2 regions of the Paenibacillus sp. FSL R5-0470 genome follow, and region 1 is predicted to be linked to the other one. Evidence: riboswitches for the same ligand, from Rfam matches in the RefSeq annotation. Region 1 holds a riboswitch; the other holds the start of a gene.
What was found. Region 1 has a riboswitch for cyclic di-AMP ahead of MKY99_RS25870 (alpha/beta hydrolase). Riboswitches for the same ligand answer to the same signal wherever they lie in the genome.

Region 1 (10,147 bases):
CATCAAATTATCACCTCTGCCACGAAATCATAGAGTGGGCAAGCTGCTCAAATAATGAACTGTGAACCCGTCCTTATATCGATTAAGGGTGGGTTATTTATACGTTGATAGATTAGTAGAATAGATCTCAGAGGGCGGATTAAAGTGAGCGTGACAATTAGAAGGATTCTGGAAGATTTAATAGGAGCCATGGAACAGATAGATGGGACTGTGGATACTCTTAAGCCGGGAAATCCGGAAATGGTGATTACAGGGATGGTTACGGCATTTTGCGCTACGCAATATGTTGTGGAGCGAGCGGTTGCTATGAACGCCAATTTGTTGATCACACATGAAGGTGTGTTTTACAGTCATCATGAGACGAGTGAGTGGTTAGAGGATGACCCTATTTATCTTGCGAAACTGAGTTTAATCGAGCGTTCTGAACTGGCTATTTTTCGTTATCATGATTATTGGCATAGGCATCAACCAGACGGGATCATGGTGGGCTTGCTACGAGAGCTTGAATGGTCAGCCTATGTGGTTGAGCAGCAATCGACTGCTACAATCCTATCGATTCCAGCTATGACGGTAAGTGAAGCGGCACAGTATATAAAAAGAAAGCTAGGCATCTCCTATTTACGTGCTGCCGGAGACGTATCCCAGATATGCAGACATGTGGGGATATTAGTAGGTTACAGAGGAGGTGGGACGATGGCTATTCCTCTTTTTAATCAGCATAATCTTGATTTAATTATTGCTGGCGAGGGCCCCGAATGGGAAACTCCAGAATATGTGAGGGATGCTGTCCACCAAGGCAGATCAAAAGCACTGATTATGTTAGGACATGCGGAAAGTGAAGCTCCAGGAATGAAATATTTAGCTGAAGTTCTGGCACAGAAATACCCAATGATTCCTACTTATTTTATTGCTGAACAACCGGTCTATCAGCTGGTTTAATTCGTATAAACCGAAATGAAGAATAAATTTGCATATTATGGAGAAAATGATTGGAAACCAGGTCACTGAGAAAGGAGTGTTTCAATGGAAATTCCTTTGGAGGCTGATGAAGTGTTAAGTCGTATCAAAAAGCTTCAAACCGATGGAAGCTCGATCAGCAAAAAACAAGTGAAGCAAAGCGATCCTGATCTTATGAGAAGTGCGCTGTTCTTTTTTCCGAGCTGGGAGCATGCATTGAAAAACGCCGATCTGTTGTAGCCATATGATTGTATAACGAAGCCGAGTAGTTCAGGGATTGATCTCTGATGGCCGCTCGGCTTTTTTTAGATATATTGAGTAAACAAGAGCAAAAGAAAGAGAAAACGAAGTGTATGCTCAATATGAAATGAAAAGCATGGCTTTCAACATTATTTTGCCCACGGCTCAACTTTACAAGAAACCTTACACGGAGTATGATTCATCACATAACTGACAATTACATAAGAAGTCCGCTTAATTTCCGTTAAGGAAAGCGGGGGAACCAACAACTGGGAACCAGTGTAACAATCGGTACTAGTTATGGGGTGAATCCTGTTCCAGATGCATAAATGCATCCATGCAGGTAGGGCAACTCTCACTGCCCGAATCCGACAGCTAACCTCGTAAGCGTATGGAGAGAGGATGAATGGCGTATTTGATGATGAATAGCCACAGAGAATCCCTCTGTGGTTTTTTGCTGCGTTAAAAAGCAGATATAGTTGTAGAACCTATCTATGAAAGAGGTGTTAACTTTGCCTATTGCTAAACTGAATGGAACTTCGCTCTATTACGAAATCAATGGAACAGGGGCTCCGGTTGTGTTTATCCATGGACATGGATTAACACATAGTATGTTCAAGCCACAATTAGAGTATTTTTCTGATAAATATAAAGTGATTCTGTGTGATTTACGGGGGAATGGCAAATCAGGTGAATTACTGCAGGCCCCAAACGAGATTATTGAAACCCAATGTCTAGATATAATAATGCTATTAAATGATTTGGGTATTCGTGAGGCTGTTTTTGTTGGGAGTGCCTATGGGGGGCTTGTCGTTCAACATATTGCGAAACAATATCCAGAGCGAGTAAAAGCGATTGTTGTCGCGGATAGCTTTTGTAGAAGTCAGGCGTCAACGATAATCGGTAAAATCCAGCTTATGGCTGCTTATTGTAGCTGGTTAATGTATTACGCTCCAAGTGAGCTTGTACTTCCTTCGATTCGTATGATGTACCGGGAACGCTGGAATCTGGCTTATAACGAGATTAGAAGAGGACTTCTCGATAAACGTCCACGGGAATTGTATCGGCAAAGGCTGGCTACGAGCCATGTGGATTACACTAGATGCTTAAAGTCTTTTAAGCGTCCCGCCTTATGTATTGTAGGTGACTTTAGTGAATTTGGAGTTAATTGTATGAAGGATATGGTGTCTCAGCTGCCACATGCTCAGTTAGTGATCATCCCTAACGCATTAGATCCTAGTAATCTGTGTCAGCCGGAGAAATTTAATGCTATACTTCAGCGGTTTTTGGAGAAACAGCAGGAAACTCAGCAGATTAGTTGATCTTAGTGGTAAGTGAGAAATGAGAGGCGTCCCATAGCCGGGGAGTATGTACTGGCTACGGGGCGTTCTTCTGTATGTCTGTATTTTGTACAATGCTGTCTACTGATGTAAGATTAAAGATATTCGATATTAACTATCTAAAGGAGCTGAGTCATGATGTCTCAAGCCGAAACCATAAAATTGACCTCATTATCTTCAAAAGGGGGCTGCGGCTGCAAAATCGGTCCCGCCGATCTCATGCAGGTTATTCGCAGTCTACCACCAACCGTTCCTAATCCGGATCTACTTGTAGGTCTGGATACCAGTGATGACGCTGGGGTATATCGATTAAGTGATGATCTAGCGTTAGTGCAAACTGTTGATTTTTTCACGCCGATCGTGGACGACCCTTATTCCTTTGGGCAAATTGCAGCAGCTAATGCGTTAAGTGATATTTATGCTATGGGCGGCAAGCCGCTTACAGTGCTTAATATTGTGGCCTTCCCTATTTCTGTTTTGGACAAAAGCATTCTCGGTGACATTTTGCGCGGTGCAGCAGATAAAGTGCAGGAAGCAGGAGCAACGCTTGTGGGCGGACATTCCATCGACGATAAAGAGCCTAAATTTGGATTGGCCGTTACGGGCCTTGTGCATCCGGACAAAGTAAGAACGAATGCAGGTGCGCAGGCAGGAGACAAGCTGATTTTGACTAAACCTATCGGTGTGGGCATCTTAACGACTTCTATTAAAAAGGATCAGCTATCCCCAGAAGAAACTACACGCCTTACGACAGTCATGTCTACATTGAATAAAAAAGCGGCTGAAATCATGGAGCCCTATGATGTACATGCTTGTACAGATGTTACCGGATTCGGGTTGCTTGGACATGCCTCGGAAATGGCAAAAGGGAGCAATCACGGACTGATTATTCGTCAAGGCGATGTACCGATGCTGCCAAGAGTAAGAGAGCTCGCGGAGCAGGGCTTTGTTCCAGGCGGCACTAAGAATAACTTTGCCCATTTGGAGGGCAGTATTCTTTATCCGGAAGAGATGGACCAATTAAGCCGCTATATTCTGTGTGATGCTGTGACTTCCGGTGGATTGCTGATCTCTGTTGCTCCTGAACAAAGTGAGGATTTGCTAAAAGAGTTAGTAGATGCAGGTGTAGAAGCAGCATTGATCGGAGAGGTAACGGAAGAGCATCCGGGTCAGATTGCAGTTATAGCTGCGCAATAACGCTGGAGTTCAGCTTAGAGGCGACCTAAGAAGTTAGCCACCAGAGGAGAGAGCGCATTGTTTCAGGATATTACATTGGAAGAACTAAGAGTGTTAAAGAATAAGAAGCAGATCACCGTTATCGACGTTCGATCTCCTTCTGAATATAAAGATGCAACGCTGCCGGATAGCTTGAATATTCCCTTTTTTGATGATGAGGAACGGGCTGAAGTAGGTACATTGTATAAACAGACAAGTGTGCAGGCTGCGAAAGAACGCGGTTTGGAGATTGCTGCTGCGAAGCTACCTTCCTTTGTCAAAGAATTTGCTGCGATTCAAGGGGACAAGGCTGTATTCTGCTGGAGGGGAGGTATGCGCAGCCGTACAACTGCGACCGTACTTTCTTTAATGGATATTCACGCTTACCGATTGATTGGCGGCTATAAAGCTTACCGTAAATGGGTACTCGATGAACTGGAGTCCTATGAATTCAAGGCGAAGCCTTATGTCATTCATGGAAATACGGGTACAGGTAAAACAAACCTGCTGCACCGCCTGAAGGCACAGAGCTATCCTGTTTTGGATTTGGAAGGAATGGCAGGTCACCGCGGTTCTATCTTTGGCGAGATCGGACTTCATGCAAACAATCAAAAAACGTTCGATAGTCTTCTTATGGAGGAATTAATTAAGCTTGGGGATGCTCCTTATGTACTGTTTGAAGCGGAGAGCAAAAAGATTGGGAAGGTCGTAATGCCCCCATTCATGGCCGAGCAGAAAGAGATTGGAACACAAATTTGGATTGAGATGCCACTACAAGCCAGAGTGCAGCAAATCCTTGAGGATTATCGACCAGAAGAATATAAAGAACAGTGCATTTCAGCATTTCGAAGTATCAAATCACGAATTCATATCCCCATTGCGGCGGAAATCGAGCGTTGCTTGCAAGCTGATATGTTCGGAGAGGCTGTTGCGCTGCTGTTAGAATACTACTATGATCCTAAATACGATTATACGTCTACTCAGTATGAAGGCATTGAGAGAGTTACCTTTAAGGTGAACAATTTGGATGAAGCTGAGGCTGCGGTAATCTCTTTTTTGAGTAATCAGAAGGTATAAGCTTTAGGTATCGTAAAGTATGAGGGGTTTAGAGGAGGCTCGGCTTAACAAATGATCTATTTAGACTATAACGCTACAACACCTGTAGATAAGGAAGTAGCAGAGGTTATGATTCCTTATCTTTATGGTCATTTTGGCAATCCTTCAAGCAGTCATTCTTTGGGACAAAAAGCTAAAGTCGGAATCGAGCGAGCAAGAACACAGGTGGCTAATTTCCTGAATTGTACGCCGGGTGAGGTGCTTTTTACAAGCGGGGGCAGCGAGTCGAATAATACCGTTATCAAGGGCGTCGCCCAAACGTATCGACATAAAGGCAATCACATTATTGTGTCTGCTGTGGAGCATCCTGCGGTAATTAAACCGTGTCAGTATCTGGAGCAGTTGGGCTACACGATTACTTATGTACCTGTTGACGCGTATGGAACGGTGCAGGTAGATGATGTGAAAAATCAGCTTACAGACCAAACTATACTAGTCTCCATTATGCACTCTAATAACGAAACGGGCACGATTCAGCCGATCAAAGAAATAGCTGAGGTCTGCCATGAACGGGGTGTCCTTGTACATACCGATGCTTCGCAGTCCGCTGGAAAAGTAGAGCTTGATGTGGCTGAGTTAGGGGTGGATTTTCTAACGCTGGCAGGCCATAAATTATATGCGCCAAAAGGGATTGGAGCATTGTACATCCGAGAGGGCATTCACATCGAGCCATTAATTCACGGAGCAGGGCATGAGCAGGGGAGACGTGCCGGAACGGAAAACACCCCTTATATTATTGGATTAGGAAAAGCCTGTGAGCTTGCTTCGGACTCTGCATCCAGAGAGCGTGTGAAAGAAGTAGCGGATTATTTCTACGATAGATTGCAGAAGGCATTTGGCGACAGAATTCACCTGAATGGTCATAGGCATAAGCGATTGCCCAACACGCTTAACGTTAGTTTTCTTGGAGCGGTGGGTCACGAAGTGATTGCTTCGCTGGAAGATGTGGCTGCCTCAACAGGCTCAGCTTGTCATTCTGGAGAAACATTGATTTCACCTGTTCTAAAGGCAATGAATGTCTCAGCAAGTATTGGGCAGGGAGCGGTTCGTTTTAGTGTGGGACGGTATACGACTAAAGCGGAGATCGATGAGGTTATCGGTAAGCTGAAAGAGTATTTGTTGTGAGTGGATTGCCAGGGATAGCTAAGTTTGCTCAATATCGTCTCTCCGGATCGAAAGATTAAGAAATTTTAATCGAATATTATAACAAAAGCATCTGTTACTCCTTTAGTGGGGAGGGCAGATGCTTTTGTTTGTGTTAGTGATTATACAATAGTAAAGCCTGCGCTTGCATAACCAGTGACTGTATTTACAAGGGTAAGACCTGTAGCAGTGGCTGAGAATACCATAAGAAGACGTGTCTGCGGTGTTACAGCAAAATTGATACCATTCGTAATTCCGCTGACAAAAGTTCCTAAATTAATAGTACCAGTGATAGATGGAAGTGGTACTATTGCACCTGGAATAGGAGTAAATGTGTTATTTGGTGTGGCCGATTGGTACAATTGCGCTGTTACATTTATCGTAGTACCAAGAAGCGATAAAGCAATGGTATTACTGAAGTATGCAGCAATAGATGTTATCACTCCTGAACGAGGAACGGACATTGCAAAGTTGATAAGAGGTCCAAGAACAGTACCTGTCAAATCTATATTTCCACCAACAAGAGAAATGCCTGTGGCTGAACTTCCGAAGCCTATAAGGCTTGTTGTTCCCACCAAACCACCTAAAACCGTGGTCATAATAATTGGTCCACCAGATGCCAGTGGAATGATTGCGCCATCACCGGTTGCCCCAGTAACTCCTGTAACTCCGGTAGCCCCCGTCGGTCCAGCAAGCCCGGCAGTACCCGTAGCCCCCGTCGGTCCAGCAAGTCCGGCAGTACCCGTAACCCCCGTAGCTCCAACAAGCCCGGCAGTACCTGTCGCACCCGTCGGCCCAGCAATTCCAGCAGTACCTGTCGCACCCGTCGCGCCAGCCAGCCCCGCAGTACCTGTAGCGCCTGTCGGTCCAGCGATTCCAGCTGTACCTGTAGCGCCTGTCGGTCCAGCGATTCCAGCTGTACCTGTAGCGCCTGTCGGTCCAGCAATTCCAGCAGTACCTGTAGCGCCTGTCGGTCCAGCAAGTCCGGCAGTACCCGTAACCCCCGTAGCTCCAGCCAGCCCGGCAGTACCTGTCGCACCCGTCGGCCCAGCAATTCCAGCTGTACCTGTAGCGCCCGTTGCGCCAGCCAGCCCGGCAGTACCTGTCGCGCCTGTCGCTCCAGTTGCCCCTGCTCCAGGACCTGGAGGTCCCTGTATACCTTGCGCCCCAGTCGCACCCGTCGCGCCTGTCCCGCCAACACCATATTCTCCTTGAGGACCTTGAGGACCTTGAGGACCTTGAGGACCTTGAGGACCTTGAAGACCTTGAAGACCTTGAAGACCTTGAGGACCCTGAGGACCCTGCGCCCCTTGAGGTCCTTGCGGACCAGTCGCACCTGTTGCTCCACCAGCAATTAGTAAATAATCTGATGAACTACCTGGTGTTCCTTTGGGTCCGGCAACAGTAGCTATATAAGTGCTGCCATTAAAGGTTACTACTTGACCCGCTGGATACAATGGGCTTTGTGCCGGATTAAAGACTACAATACCTTGCAGCCCTGCACCAGTGGCTCCTTGTGGACCCTGAGGTCCTTGAGGCCCTTGGGGTCCCTGAGGACCTTGTGGCCCCGTCGCACCCTTAATAGGTAAGCCGAGCGCTTGTGAAATAGAAGCTTGAATATGTCTGATTTGAATTACCAACTGATCTTTGCAATGAGGGTCAATCTTCGTGGCGAGGATAAAAGATAATAACTCGGCTAATAGCTGTTGAAGATTAGTACCCACGCTCACGACGGAGAAGGGACTGACCTCAGTAGATACAATAGTTATTTCTACTACAGAAAGAAGCTCCGTTCTAAAAGGGCTGCATATCCTAGCCTCATGCAAGAATTCCATGAGCTCTCTTAACACTCTTTGAAGATTGGAAATATGAAGTGTAGTGGGATTCGTAAGTGCGGGAGGTACCACTGTAGCAAGCTCTGTGACTATTTTTAATAGTGCAGCACACTCTCTCTTTCTAACAGGACTGCTTATTCTTCCTTGTTTGTTTAGGATAGCGTCACCTTTGAATGGTCTATGATAATGATCCGACATGCTTCTGTATCTCCTCCTTGAGCTTCTCCTTTTCATACCTTTAAAAATTGGGAACCTGCCCAATCAGCATATTCAGAGAAGCTGAAGTTGTTACAGTAATCGCTCTGGAAGTCAATACACATGAACCTACATTAAAAAGGCAAGCCACCGCTAATACAGTAGCCTGCCTTTTTTTGATAGAGTAGTTTAGTAGTGTTATTGATCTGTACTCCGTTCGCATTCTCACTCAGCCTTCAGTTTTATGAACGAGTATTAGAACGCCTGTATTCCATCGGCGTGATGCTGAAGTTGCGTTTGAACATCCGATGGAGATAAGAACTGCTCGTGAAACCGGTCATTTCAGCAATATCCGATACGGACAGATCGCTCTCTTTCAAGAGGCGACATACTTCCTGCATTCGTACATCCATGATGACATCCACAATAGCTGTCATTGTTTGCTGCTTATAAAGACGGCTGACATATATAGGTGACAGGTTAAGCTCATCAGCAATCTGGTTCAGGCCCAGGCTGGGGTCCGTGTAAGATTGATTGATTTTTTGGTTAATTTGACGGATCAGATCACTTTGCTTAGAGCTACGTTTATCGACCTGTAATTCCTGAATATCATCGAAGAGTTGGTAAAAAGCTTCTTCAAGCTCCTTCATCGTCTCGTAATTCTCAAGTGAAGGTATCTTGAGGATATCTTCCATAGATGTAGAGCTGAGCTTTTTGATATTATCGATGATTCTCTTAATCGTTAGCGTCACCCTGGATAGCGTTAGTTCTAGTACATGGTAGGGGTATTGGTCCAATTCGCGCACGATGTCAGAGAAATGGCTACGGGCTTCGTCTGTTCTACCACTGGTGAGGGCATCGACCAGCTTTTTCTCGTTATCCGCAGGGTAAGAGTATAGGTTATTCTGCAATTCGTTAATCTTCTCCGCGTTGATTAGGCAACCATGCCCATAAAAAAGTCTATGTTTAGAAGCTTCTTTGGCCTGGTTATATAGGCGGTTCAATCGATCTGGATTATCACTAACGGGACTGTACACTAGCGATAATCCTATTTTCAGATAATCGCAGCAAGCCACACGGATTTGCCTTAGCAACACTTCGATTAATTCCGAATCGAGATGTTCAGTGGACGTCATACTGCTAAGCAGCATAACAACACTATCATCGTTCATATCTACGCTTTCCACTTGATAAGTCTGACCGCAAATTTCCGAAGCGATATTCATGATCGCGAACTTGTATGCTAGTAGATAAGCACCTCGCACTTGTCGCAGGGTATTGTATTCATCAATACGCAGCAATACAAGCCGATAACCTTCGTTTAAGTTGAAAGCAATACTTAGTTGCTCGAAATCACTAGGCCGACTGCTGTGGGGGGCTTTTATACCGAGCACAAGATTACGTAATGAATTCTGTCTAATCGTAAACATACTGTTGCGCTTGTCAGCTTCAAGGCTATTCATTCGGCTTACAATGGAATCAATAGGAAGGTAGAGGCGTTTGGACAGCATTCTAGAAATGATAAGTCCGAATATTAAAATAATCAAAGAAATCAGTAGTGTTGTATTACGGATTTGCTTAGTCTGTTCTGTGATTACATCATAAGGAGTGATGCGAACATACTGCCAACCAAGAGAATCTGGTGAAGTATAGGACACTAATGATTTCTGGCCTTTAAAAGGAGCTGTGAAATAACCTGCGGAGCGGGTTTTAACTTTATTCTCTATCCAACTGCTTTCATCCCCCGAGAGCTTCTCCAATGTCAGCTTGTTCCCCGATAGAAACCGATCTTGGTCATCAAGAAGATAAGTATTACCACTACCGGCGGTATTGCTGTTAGCCAACTCCTTGTTTATCCAAGCTGCTGATATATTAACAATAACTGCAGAATTGATGGCGCGGTCCCAGTTGATCGCATCATAGCAGAGATAAGTATAGACAGCGATAGCTTCTGATTTGGGTTCGCCGATGGAATAGGTGCGTGGGATCGGAGTGAATGTTTTGTAATCCTGATAATGATTCAACATTTGTATGATTTCAGTGTCCTCTAACTCTCCTGTGGAGTACACACCATTCTGCCCTTGCGCCGCTGAGATATATATAGTG
Region 2 (10,147 bases), 120 kb from region 1:
ATGTCCGAATGATTTCCCTGGTCACTTTAGCAAACTTACGGTCGAGAGCGTGAATGGTTCGGCGGACTTATATGAGCGCAAGACGGCATGCCGGCTTAAAGTGGCACAGGATAATCAGGATAGCATCCGCAAACGTATCCGTAGCTTTTATGTGGACGAGCGTGTGCTCAATGGCGGTTATGATGAAATAGATATTATGGGCAAGGATCCACGCCGGGTCTCTGCTGTTAATAAAATATTTGATTATATCACGAGCGTTAAAGAAGAGAGTCTGACCTCGCGCGGAATTTATCTACATGGGACTTTCGGAACAGGCAAAACATTTCTGATGTGTTACTTGCTTCATGAGCTTGCTGTTGCCGGCTATACTGGAGTTATCGTATATATGCCAGATTTTATCGAGGATTTGAAGTCGATCATGATGGACGGCCAGAAGATGAAGGAAACCGTAGATACGTTGAAAAACTGCGATTTACTTATTTTTGATGATATTGGTGCGGAGAACTTGAATCCATGGGCGCGTGATCATGTGCTTGGTGCGATTCTGAATTATCGGATGAACCGTAAGCCAACCTTCTATACCTCAAATTATCCGCTCGATGGTTTGGAGAAACATCTTAGCTTTACGAGCAAGGATGGCGAGGAGATTTATAAAGGTCAACGTTTGATGGATCGTATTGCTCCTTTTGTGGATGTTATTCCACTGCATGGGGAGAATCAACGGGGGACGATTAGATAAACTCGAAATATTCATAACCGTAACATTCAAAAGAGCAGCGATTCTCCTTTTATTAGAGGATCGTTGCTCTCTGTTTTTTCTTATTTACTCTCAAAAAAAGAAGCCGCCCCCTAAGTAGCATTCACTACTTTTGAGACGGCCTCTGTTTATATTGCGATGATTCCCTTACTCCGAAATGAACTTAATGATAACCATGCCGAAAAAGACAACGGTCATAAATGCAGTCATTCCGAAAAATCCATTCATTAAATCGCCTAGATCATTGCGGGGTTCTTCGTTGATATGTTCTCGTGGGTCCCGTGCTTGCGCGTTGACATCCATAGCTTCTGCCTCCTTACAGGGACAATGCCTGTATTGTTAAGATGCAAATTGAGTTGACCATTATGAAATAAGTCATTGACATTTAATGCGCTTTCTTAGAGTATACCGAAAGGCTGGGGAGATTGTAAAGAAAAGAGTAACATAAATAAAATTAGTTTGAGAGCAATATAATTGTATGTGATATATAACATATCCCTTAAAGATATGTTATACTGGAATTGTGTCGGTAAGTGGTAATTTGGTTATCATATTACATGAAACAATTTATTAACTTATATTTTCGGAGCAGCTTCCATAAACTAAGCTTTGGTTTAGAGTGGAGTAATGTTTCGTAAAACTTTAGAGGAGGAACAATATCATGGCTATCGTGAACGTGTCTGACCAAACCTTCAGTAACGAAGTGGAAGGTCAAGGTACTGTAGTAGTAGACTTCTGGGCTCCTTGGTGTGGTCCTTGTAAGATGATTGCTCCAATCTTGGACGAATTGTCCGCAGAACTGGGAGACAGCGTGAAGATTGCAAAATTGAATGTGGATGAGAATCCGGAAACGGCTTCCCGTTTTGGCGTGATGAGTATCCCAACCCTGATCTTCTTCAAAGACGGTCAACCGGTAGATAAAGTTGTGGGATTGAACTCCAAAGAATCCCTGAAAAATATCGTAGCTAAACATCAATAATTGTTAAATGCTACTGTTCGGGCCTCGGCCCTGCCGCTCAGCGCCTTCGGTTCATTCCGGAGGCGTTTTGTGTGCTGAATGCCAATTAATTATGGGTCCAATTTAGCTGGAGGGGATCATTTTGGACAATATCCGCAACAAACTGGCTCTATTACCCGACCTGCCTGGGTGCTATCTGATGAAGAATGAAGAAGGCACCATTATTTATGTGGGTAAGGCGAAGGTGCTTAAGAACCGGGTTCGCTCTTATTTTACAGGCAGTCATAATGGTAAAACTCAGCGTCTTGTCGCTAATATTGCAGATTTCGAATATATTGTTACGTCCAGTAACATGGAAGCGCTCATTCTCGAGTGCAATCTGATTAAGAAGCATATGCCGCGTTATAACGTACTTCTGAAGGACGATAAGACATTTCCTTATATCAAAATAACGAATGAAACTCACCCTCGGCTTGAAGTCACACGCCGGGTGATTAAAGATAAAGCAAAATATTTCGGCCCTTATCCTAATGGTTATGCTGCACAGCAAACGAAAAAGCTCCTCGATCGTATGTATCCGCTCCGTAAATGTGGCGTAATGCCAAAGGAAGTCTGTCTTTACTATCACATGGGCCAATGCTTGGCACCGTGTGAGAAGGAAGTGCAGAAGTCCGAGTATGAGCAGATTACGCAAGATATCGCTGCTTTTCTGAGCGGAGGTCATGATGCGGTTAAGAAGGATCTACAGCAGAAGATGCAGGAAGCTGCTGAGGAATTATATTTTGAACGGGCGAAGGAACTGCGGGATCAGATTATCCATATTGATGCATTGATGGAGAAACAAAAGATTAACACCACAGATACTAAGGATCGTGATGTATTTGGTTATGCGGTAGACAAGGGATGGATGTGTGTACAGATTCTGTACATGAGACAAGGGAAGATGATTCAGCGCCACTCCTCTGTCTTTCCGTTCTATGGGGAAGCCTACAGTGACTTTATGTCTTATGTGACGCAGTATTACAGTGATAATCCTGCTCTGCCGCAGGAGATTCTTCTGCCGGATGTGCTTGACGAGGAAGCAGTGGTTGATAAAGAAGCTAAACCGGCGATTGTCATTGCTGCTCCAGCCGAAGAAGATCTACAAAAGGGGGAAGATACCCCCGAATCGCCTGAAGAAGTTGAGGCCCGTGAAATGGCCGCTGCGGAAGCATCAGCAGCAGGTGTCGTTGATGCTGCAGGTGGCGCCTCTATTCTACAGGAGTGGCTCGGCACCAAAGTGCTAGTGCCACAGCGTGGCCTCAAGAAGCAGATGGTCGGTATGGCCTGCCAAAATGCTACAGTCGCAATCGACGAGAAGTTCCGGCTTATTGAACGAGATGAAGTACGTACCTCTGGTGCTGCAATGAGCTTAGGCGAGAGCTTGGGGCTCGAACGCTTAAGCCGGATCGAGGCGTTCGATAACTCGAATATTCAAGGGACTAATCCGGTTTCTGCAATGGTTGTCTTCATTGATGGCAAGCCCGCACGAAAAGAGTATCGTAAATATAAGGTTCGTACGGTGGTGGGTGCGGATGATTATGGAACGATGCGCGAGGTCATCCGGCGACGGTATGAACGGGTGCTGAAAGAGAACCTGCCGATACCAGATCTTATCGTAGTCGATGGTGGTAAAGGGCAGATATCCTCAGCTATTGATATTCTGGAGAACGAGCTGGGGTTATTCATTCCGGTCTGTGGTCTCGTCAAGGATGATAAGCATAAGACGGCTCAGCTTTTGGTTGGAGATCCGCCAGAACCTGTCGCTTTGGCTCGGGATAGTCAGGAATTTTATCTGTTGCAACGGATTCAGGATGAGGTGCATAGATTCGCCATCACCTTCCACCGTGAACAACGTGGGAAGTCCATGGTTACTTCTAAACTGGACTCCATACCAGGTATAGGCGAGAAGCGGCGCAAGGCGCTGCTTAAGCATTTCGGATCACTAAAGAAAATTAAAGAAGCCTCCATAGAGGATTTTAAATCACTTTCTATTGGCGAAAAGCTGGCTAGTCAAATTCTTGAGGCGCTCAAGGATGAAGAGCCAGCGACATAGGCATTCGAAATACTGGAATGCTGTATACGTTAATATAAAAAAGGTGTCACAGCAGTTTTCTGCTGTGACACCTTTTTTTATTATAGGTTATCCACCCGTTACTTCTTTAAATTACAGATGTAGGTTCAACCGGCTTAGGTTCTGATTTCTGCGGTGGATTAAACCGATAGACGATGTAAGCGACTATGGACGGCATTATAATCGCGAAGATACCAGCCCCTACATTCACGCTTTCCTTCATAAAGATCAGCGTAGCGCCCATCAGAATGCTGTCAAACACGACGTGACTGAACATGACGGCAATAAATCCGTAACGAAGGAAAATATAGCTAAAGAGCAAACCAATCACGGTCAGCTCAATAGGACGGGAACTGATGGGGTAGATCGGATACAGCGTATGGCCAAACGCCCAAACCAGCGTGGTGATCAGGCAAGCAATGAACGTGCTTCGGAATACTTTTTTCAACATAGGAATTCCGAAAAAACGATAAATGGCTTCCTCGGATAAACCAGCGAGCCATGCAACGATGGGCAGCAGCCAAGCATATCTCATGTTGTAAGGAGATTGAGTAGCGTCAGTAGTGGACCAGTTCTGCAAGGTAAGTGATAATACGATGAACATAAGGGTCTGCACCCCTAGCAGCACGAATGCCCAGACGTATCCAGCCCGGATACTATCCAGAACATATTTTCCATAGCCAGGCTCTTTAGCACGAGGCCATGGGTTCATCCCCTCTTCTTTTTTCCATAGGCCGTCCCCTCCAACTAAAGAAAAATAGAGCAGGGAGGACATTAGGAGGCTATATAAGGCATAAATGATGAACATTATGACGGAAGTTATCTGAGCCTCGAGTCCTTCGCCTGAGGATTCAGGGAGCATATTATAGGTGCTGATCATCATGATTACAAAATAAGCTGAGCTTAGGAATATTCCACGCTTAAAGGAGGTATGTTCTCTTCTAAGTATGCTGTAGATGAGTGCCAGAATTCCTAAAGCTAAAGTAGGCAAACCGTAGCCGAATAAAGTAAACTTTTCCGCGAGAGAGGTCTGGTCCTTTACATAGGAGGTATGCCAGGCTGGAGCGGTGAATCCTGCTTTAAAGCTGGATACCTGTTCGCCAGTGAAATCGAAATAATAGTGTAGTAAGGATTCGCCGATCTGAACGGAACGATCTGTATACACGAGCCCGTAGTTTCCCGTATTCGATTCAATTTGCAGCTTGGCGGGATTTACATCCCATTCCTGAAGCCAGGGACGGGCAAGATTTTCTTTTTGTGTAAGTGATAAGGTAGTACCCTTGTCCTCTTCTTTTGCACTGGTGGATACATTGTTTGGTAATCCGGTACCTGATCCTTCTGCACCTTGTGTGAAAGCGACAACTCCACCAGTATACATATTGAGGTCAACAGAGATCAGTGGCTCTTGTTCCGCTGAAGGACTAAGTGTTACACGAAAGATGTCAAAAGGATATCGTTGATCCAATTTCTTTTTTGTATAGTCCTCCAAAAGCTTCTCGCGGGACATATAACCATAAAAGGAAGAGTCCGTATCGTACAGTACATTCCACTGATCGTTTGGTGCTTTGGTGTAGTTCAGCTTTTGTTCTGCGAATGATATGGCTTTGTCGCGGGCTTCCGCCTTACTGATGACAGTAGTATCTTCCCCGGCAGGGCTATTTAGCACCGAGGGAGCAATTTGAAACATAATAAATAGAATAAGACCGATAATGCCCGAGATGATGAGCCTCTTGGAGAGGGCACGTTGCTGTAAGGGCTGGCCAACGGGATTCATGTAACGCCTCCTTGTAAACTGACAATGTTATGTTCCATTATAGTATTAGTGCCATGATAGTTACAAAAATCATCGTATATTCTTTTTATGGGTAATAGAGATATTATAGAATAGGTAACTGAATATATACCATGAATTTAAGGTGATTCTTTCTTCATTTTTCATGAAAATCGATGCAATTGCAGGGAAAACACGGAAAAGTGATGAGAAAAGGCACTCTTAGTGGTACATCCTCTCCAAACCGCATTTTTCATATGAATCACCATTAATAGTGTCTTTGTGATTTATCGAAATAACATATATAATTTGTATGCAATTGTATATAGCCGAATTTCAGGTGAAAACGGGGGAACCATAAGAAGTAATGAAAAGATGAGTATACGCCATAGGCGTTGTCTTTATTCATCAGGGGTGAATTTCGTTCTAGGAACGAATAGGGCAGCCTGCACAGTCCGAATCCGTCAGCTAACCTCGTAGGCTAATTTACTGCAGGAACCAAGGGTAGCATTGGTTTTCCAGTGCTTTTTTTGTTGGAATTCTTTAAATTTTGATAAGAGGGTGAGCGTAGTGGCTTCACAGTTTCGCAGGGTTTCTGAATCAAAGTTCCTGAAGCTCTCTCCGCCTCAGATTATGGTGCTTGGTTTTGCATCGATCATTCTGATTGGAGCCTTGCTGCTAATGCTTCCCATTTCGAGTACCAGCGGGAATGCTGTTAGTTTTATTGATGCGTTGTTTACTGCAACATCGGCCACCTGTGTGACAGGACTTGTGGTGCTGGACACCGGGACGACATTCACCATTTTTGGGAAAACCGTAATTATGGTGCTTATCCAGGTGGGCGGCTTAGGGTTTATGACAATGGCGACCTTATTTGCCATGATGATGAAACGCAAAATTTCCTTGCGGGACAGACTGATCCTTCAGGAAGCAATGAACCAAGGCTCTATGGAGGGGATTGTTCGACTGATCCGGAGAGTACTTATTTATTCCTTGGTCATCGAAGGCTGTGCAGCGGTGCTTCTGTCCTTACGCTGGGCGTTTGATATGCCACTGGGAAAGGCCATTTATTTTGGAATATTTCATGCGGTGTCTATGTTTAATAATGCTGGATTTGATATTTTCGGGGATTTCCGGAGTTTAACCGATTATGTATATGACCCGCTAGTGAACATCGTGGTGATGTTTCTGATTGTCTCTGGCGGTATTGGTTTTATTGTCATGTCGGATCTGGTGGAGTTTCGTGTCAAACGTAAATTATCTTTGCATAGCAAAGTTGTACTCTCCACCACTGCAGGGCTTATTCTTATCGGCGCTTTGGTTATTTTTATATTTGAATTTACGAATCAGCGCACACTGGGGAATTTAAATTTCGGCGGCAAAATATTATCGGCATTCTTTCAGTCGGTATCGCCCCGAACCGCTGGCGCCAATACGGTGGATATTGCCGGACTACGGCAAGCCTCACAGTTCTTTATGGTTATTCTTATGTTTATTGGTGCATCTCCAGGATCAACAGGTGGCGGGGTCAAGACTACAACCTTTACGATTATGATTGGTGCAGTAATCGCGATGCTGCGCGGACGTGAAGATGTTGTACTGTTCCGTTACCGATTGGCGCAAGAGCGTATCTATAAAGCGTTGACGTTAACATTACTCGCTTTGCTATTGGTCCTCACGGTGTCGATGTTACTGTCCACAACAGAGGATAGTAATTTCTTAGCGATATTATTTGAGACGACCTCAGCTTTTGCCACGGTGGGACTAACCATGGGGCTGACACCTGAACTGTCTATCTTCGGCAAGATTCTGATCTGTCTGACCATGTTTGCAGGTCGGCTAGGTCCATTAACATTAGTGTATGCGCTTGGACCTAAACAGGGTAAACCATTGTATAAGCACCCAGAAGGTAAAATAATTATTGGATAGGAGTTAATCCGAAATGAAAGCACAGCAATTTGTAGTAATCGGTTTAGGCCGCTTTGGCTCAAGCCTTGCACTTGAGCTGATGGAAATGGGCTACGAGGTGCTCGGCATTGATCACCATGAGGAGCGTGTGGAGGAAATGAGCGATCACCTGACGCATGCGGTAGTGGCTGATGCTACAGATGAAGGAATTATGCGCTCGCTCGGCGTACGGAACTTTGACTGTGGGATTGTTGCGATTGGCGACAATATGGAACGAAGTATTCTGGCGGCGATTTTGTTAAAAGAGATTGGAGTCAAGCAAGTAGTAGCCAAGGCGATCTCGATCCTTCATGGTCGTGCGTTGTCCAGGCTGGGCGTGGACCGGGTTATTTTTCCGGAGCGGGATATGGGCATTCGTGTGGCACATCAGCTCGTGACACCCAATTTGCTGGATTATATTGAACTGTCCAAGGATTATAAAATCGTCGAGCTAACCGTTCCGTCTTGCATGAACGGGAAAAGCTTGTCAGATTTAAATACAAGAGCGAAATATGGCTGCAGTATTGTTGCCCTGAACCGGGAAAGTGGAATTATAGTGGCTCCAACGGCACATGATCATTTGAGTGAGGGCGACGTTATGGTACTCATTGGTTCTAATGAAAGTATTGATCGATTTGAGGATGAAGTTGTAAACCAAGATTAAATAGATAAGCCCTCCGTCCTTTACATGGGACGGAGGGCTTTTTTAATTAAGGCTGCACGCAGAGGTATGTACTATTTCTCTCGTTCCGTTAGAAACATCTCTTCTGTGACCTGCACGAGGCTGCGGGCCGCTGTGCTCAGGCTCCCATCGTCACGGTAAATCAGGCAGGTAGTTCGCTGAGTCTGCTCCAGCTCCTTAATATGCAGAGAGACCAGCCCACCGCCGTTTAACAGCTGCGGACGCAGATAAGACTTGGGCAGTAACGCTGCCACATTGACTGTCGGCAGCAGCCGCACGATGGCTTCGAATGAGTCAATCTCCATCCGAACGTCTGGATCAATTCCACAGCGCTGGAACAGATCGTCTGTTAGACGTCGGTACCAGGTGCCTTTGGAGAACAGGATCATAGGCAGTCGGGACAGATCATCCATGGTTAGCTTGGTAGATTGATTCAGAGGATGATGCTCAGAAACAACCAGTCGAAGTTGATCCTCAAACAGAGAAATGCAGCGCAGTCCAGGTTCTTGAATAGAGGAAGCGATCAGACCTATATCTGACTTTCCTTCACTGACAGAGGAGACAATTTCATGTGTTCGGCCTGTGATTAGCTTCAGCTCCGCAGTTGGGTATTTCTCCATATATGCGTTAACTAGTGGAGGCAGAGTGGTCTGCAGTGAGGTAAGTGACGCCCCTAAGGTGACGAGCTTAGGCTCGCCTTCTTTGTATTTAGACAAAGCCTCCAGAAATTTAGAGCGCTGCTGCCGTTGTTCAAGTGCGTAGGAATAAGTAAGACGCCCAACCTCGGTTAACTCCAGTCGCTTGCCATAACGATTAAATAGCGCGACACCCAGTCGTTCTTCCAGCTTGGAGATTTTACGAGATAGGGCAGGTTGGGACAGATTGAGCTGGCGGGAGGCCCGATTCAAGCTGGAGTGCTCCACAACCGCTGCAAAAACATCTAAATCGTCAAACATATTTATGTTCCTCTCGTAGTGCAATCTATAAACAGTAGTGACGAAATTCATAGCCATGAAGACAATACTTCTTGCTCCATAAGGAAATAAAAGATTTGTCGGAAAATGTTGTTTCTCTAAATGAGAATTATTATCATATAAAATCTATTCTTATGCGTTTATTGTATAACGTTTAATAATTAGATTGCAATTCCCTTATAAGGGAAAAAGGAGTAACATGAAAAGTGACACAAGATATTCACATTTTGTGAAAAAGAAAACAAAGTCCGGGAAACCAAGGATAGCGGTAAATATAGACGTTTTGTCATGACATAGTCTACGTTATCCTGTGTCAAATGTAGTTCCGGCGGTGAATACACAATAATGAAAACGCTGTTTTAATCGGAAAGGGGTTACTTTGTATGAAAGGATTTTATTCCAGAAAGATTCATTCCTTGCTAGGCGTTATCCCGCTTGGAGCTTTCTTCATTGAGCACATGATGACGAATTTTGCGGCTGTAGAGGGTGGCGCTTCCGGTTTCACTGACAGCGTGATATGGCTGAACAGCCTGCCGCTTGTCTTCTTCCTGGAATTGTTCGGTATATGGCTACCTCTGCTGTACCATGGCGTATATGGACTGTATATTGCCTATCAATCCAAGCCGAACTTGAACCGTTTCAACATTGAAAGAAACTGGCGTTATACGCTGCAACGTATTACAGGAATTATTACCTTTATCTTTATAGTCTGGCATTTGTTCCAAACCCGGGTTCAGGTGGCAGTTGGTAGTGTAGAGCATGAAGAGCTGGGCGGTCTGATGCATGATATCGTGACTCAACCACTGATGTTGACACTGTACATTATCGGTATCGTTGCAGCATGCTTTCACTTCTCAAACGGCCTATGGTCTTTCTTGATCAGCTGGGGAATCACGGTAGGACCTCGTTCACAGCGGGTATCCTCTTACCTTTGTCTCGGTATAT

Region 2: it holds a riboswitch for cyclic di-AMP, as region 1 does, so the genes downstream of both, MKY99_RS25360 (TrkH family potassium uptake protein) here and MKY99_RS25870 (alpha/beta hydrolase) in region 1, are expected to answer to the same signal.

The regions. Positions count from the first base shown of each region.
Region 1 is NZ_CP150238.1:5,862,198-5,872,344, reverse strand. It holds gene MKY99_RS25885 (endo-1,4-beta-xylanase) at 1-33, shown strand, start outside; gene MKY99_RS25880 (Nif3-like dinuclear metal center hexameric protein) at 145-939, shown strand; gene MKY99_RS25875 (hypothetical protein) at 1,024-1,197, shown strand; cyclic di-AMP (ydaO/yuaA leader) riboswitch at 1,419-1,603, shown strand; gene MKY99_RS25870 (alpha/beta hydrolase) at 1,710-2,519, shown strand; gene selD (selenide, water dikinase SelD) at 2,676-3,734, shown strand; gene mnmH (tRNA 2-selenouridine(34) synthase MnmH) at 3,792-4,829, shown strand; gene MKY99_RS25855 (cysteine desulfurase family protein) at 4,881-5,993, shown strand; gene MKY99_RS25850 (exosporium glycoprotein BclB-related protein) at 6,134-8,044, opposite strand; gene MKY99_RS25845 (AraC family transcriptional regulator) at 8,284-10,147, opposite strand, start outside.
Region 2 is NZ_CP150238.1:5,740,358-5,750,504, reverse strand. It holds gene dnaI (primosomal protein DnaI) at 1-739, shown strand, start outside; gene MKY99_RS25380 (YqzM family protein) at 905-1,060, opposite strand; gene trxA (thioredoxin) at 1,419-1,736, shown strand; gene uvrC (excinuclease ABC subunit UvrC) at 1,858-3,810, shown strand; gene MKY99_RS25365 (CPBP family intramembrane glutamic endopeptidase) at 3,917-5,602, opposite strand; cyclic di-AMP (ydaO/yuaA leader) riboswitch at 5,917-6,096, shown strand; gene MKY99_RS25360 (TrkH family potassium uptake protein) at 6,233-7,528, shown strand; gene MKY99_RS25355 (TrkA family potassium uptake protein) at 7,542-8,210, shown strand; gene MKY99_RS25350 (LysR family transcriptional regulator) at 8,282-9,184, opposite strand; gene MKY99_RS25345 (succinate dehydrogenase cytochrome b558 subunit) at 9,586-10,147, shown strand, end outside.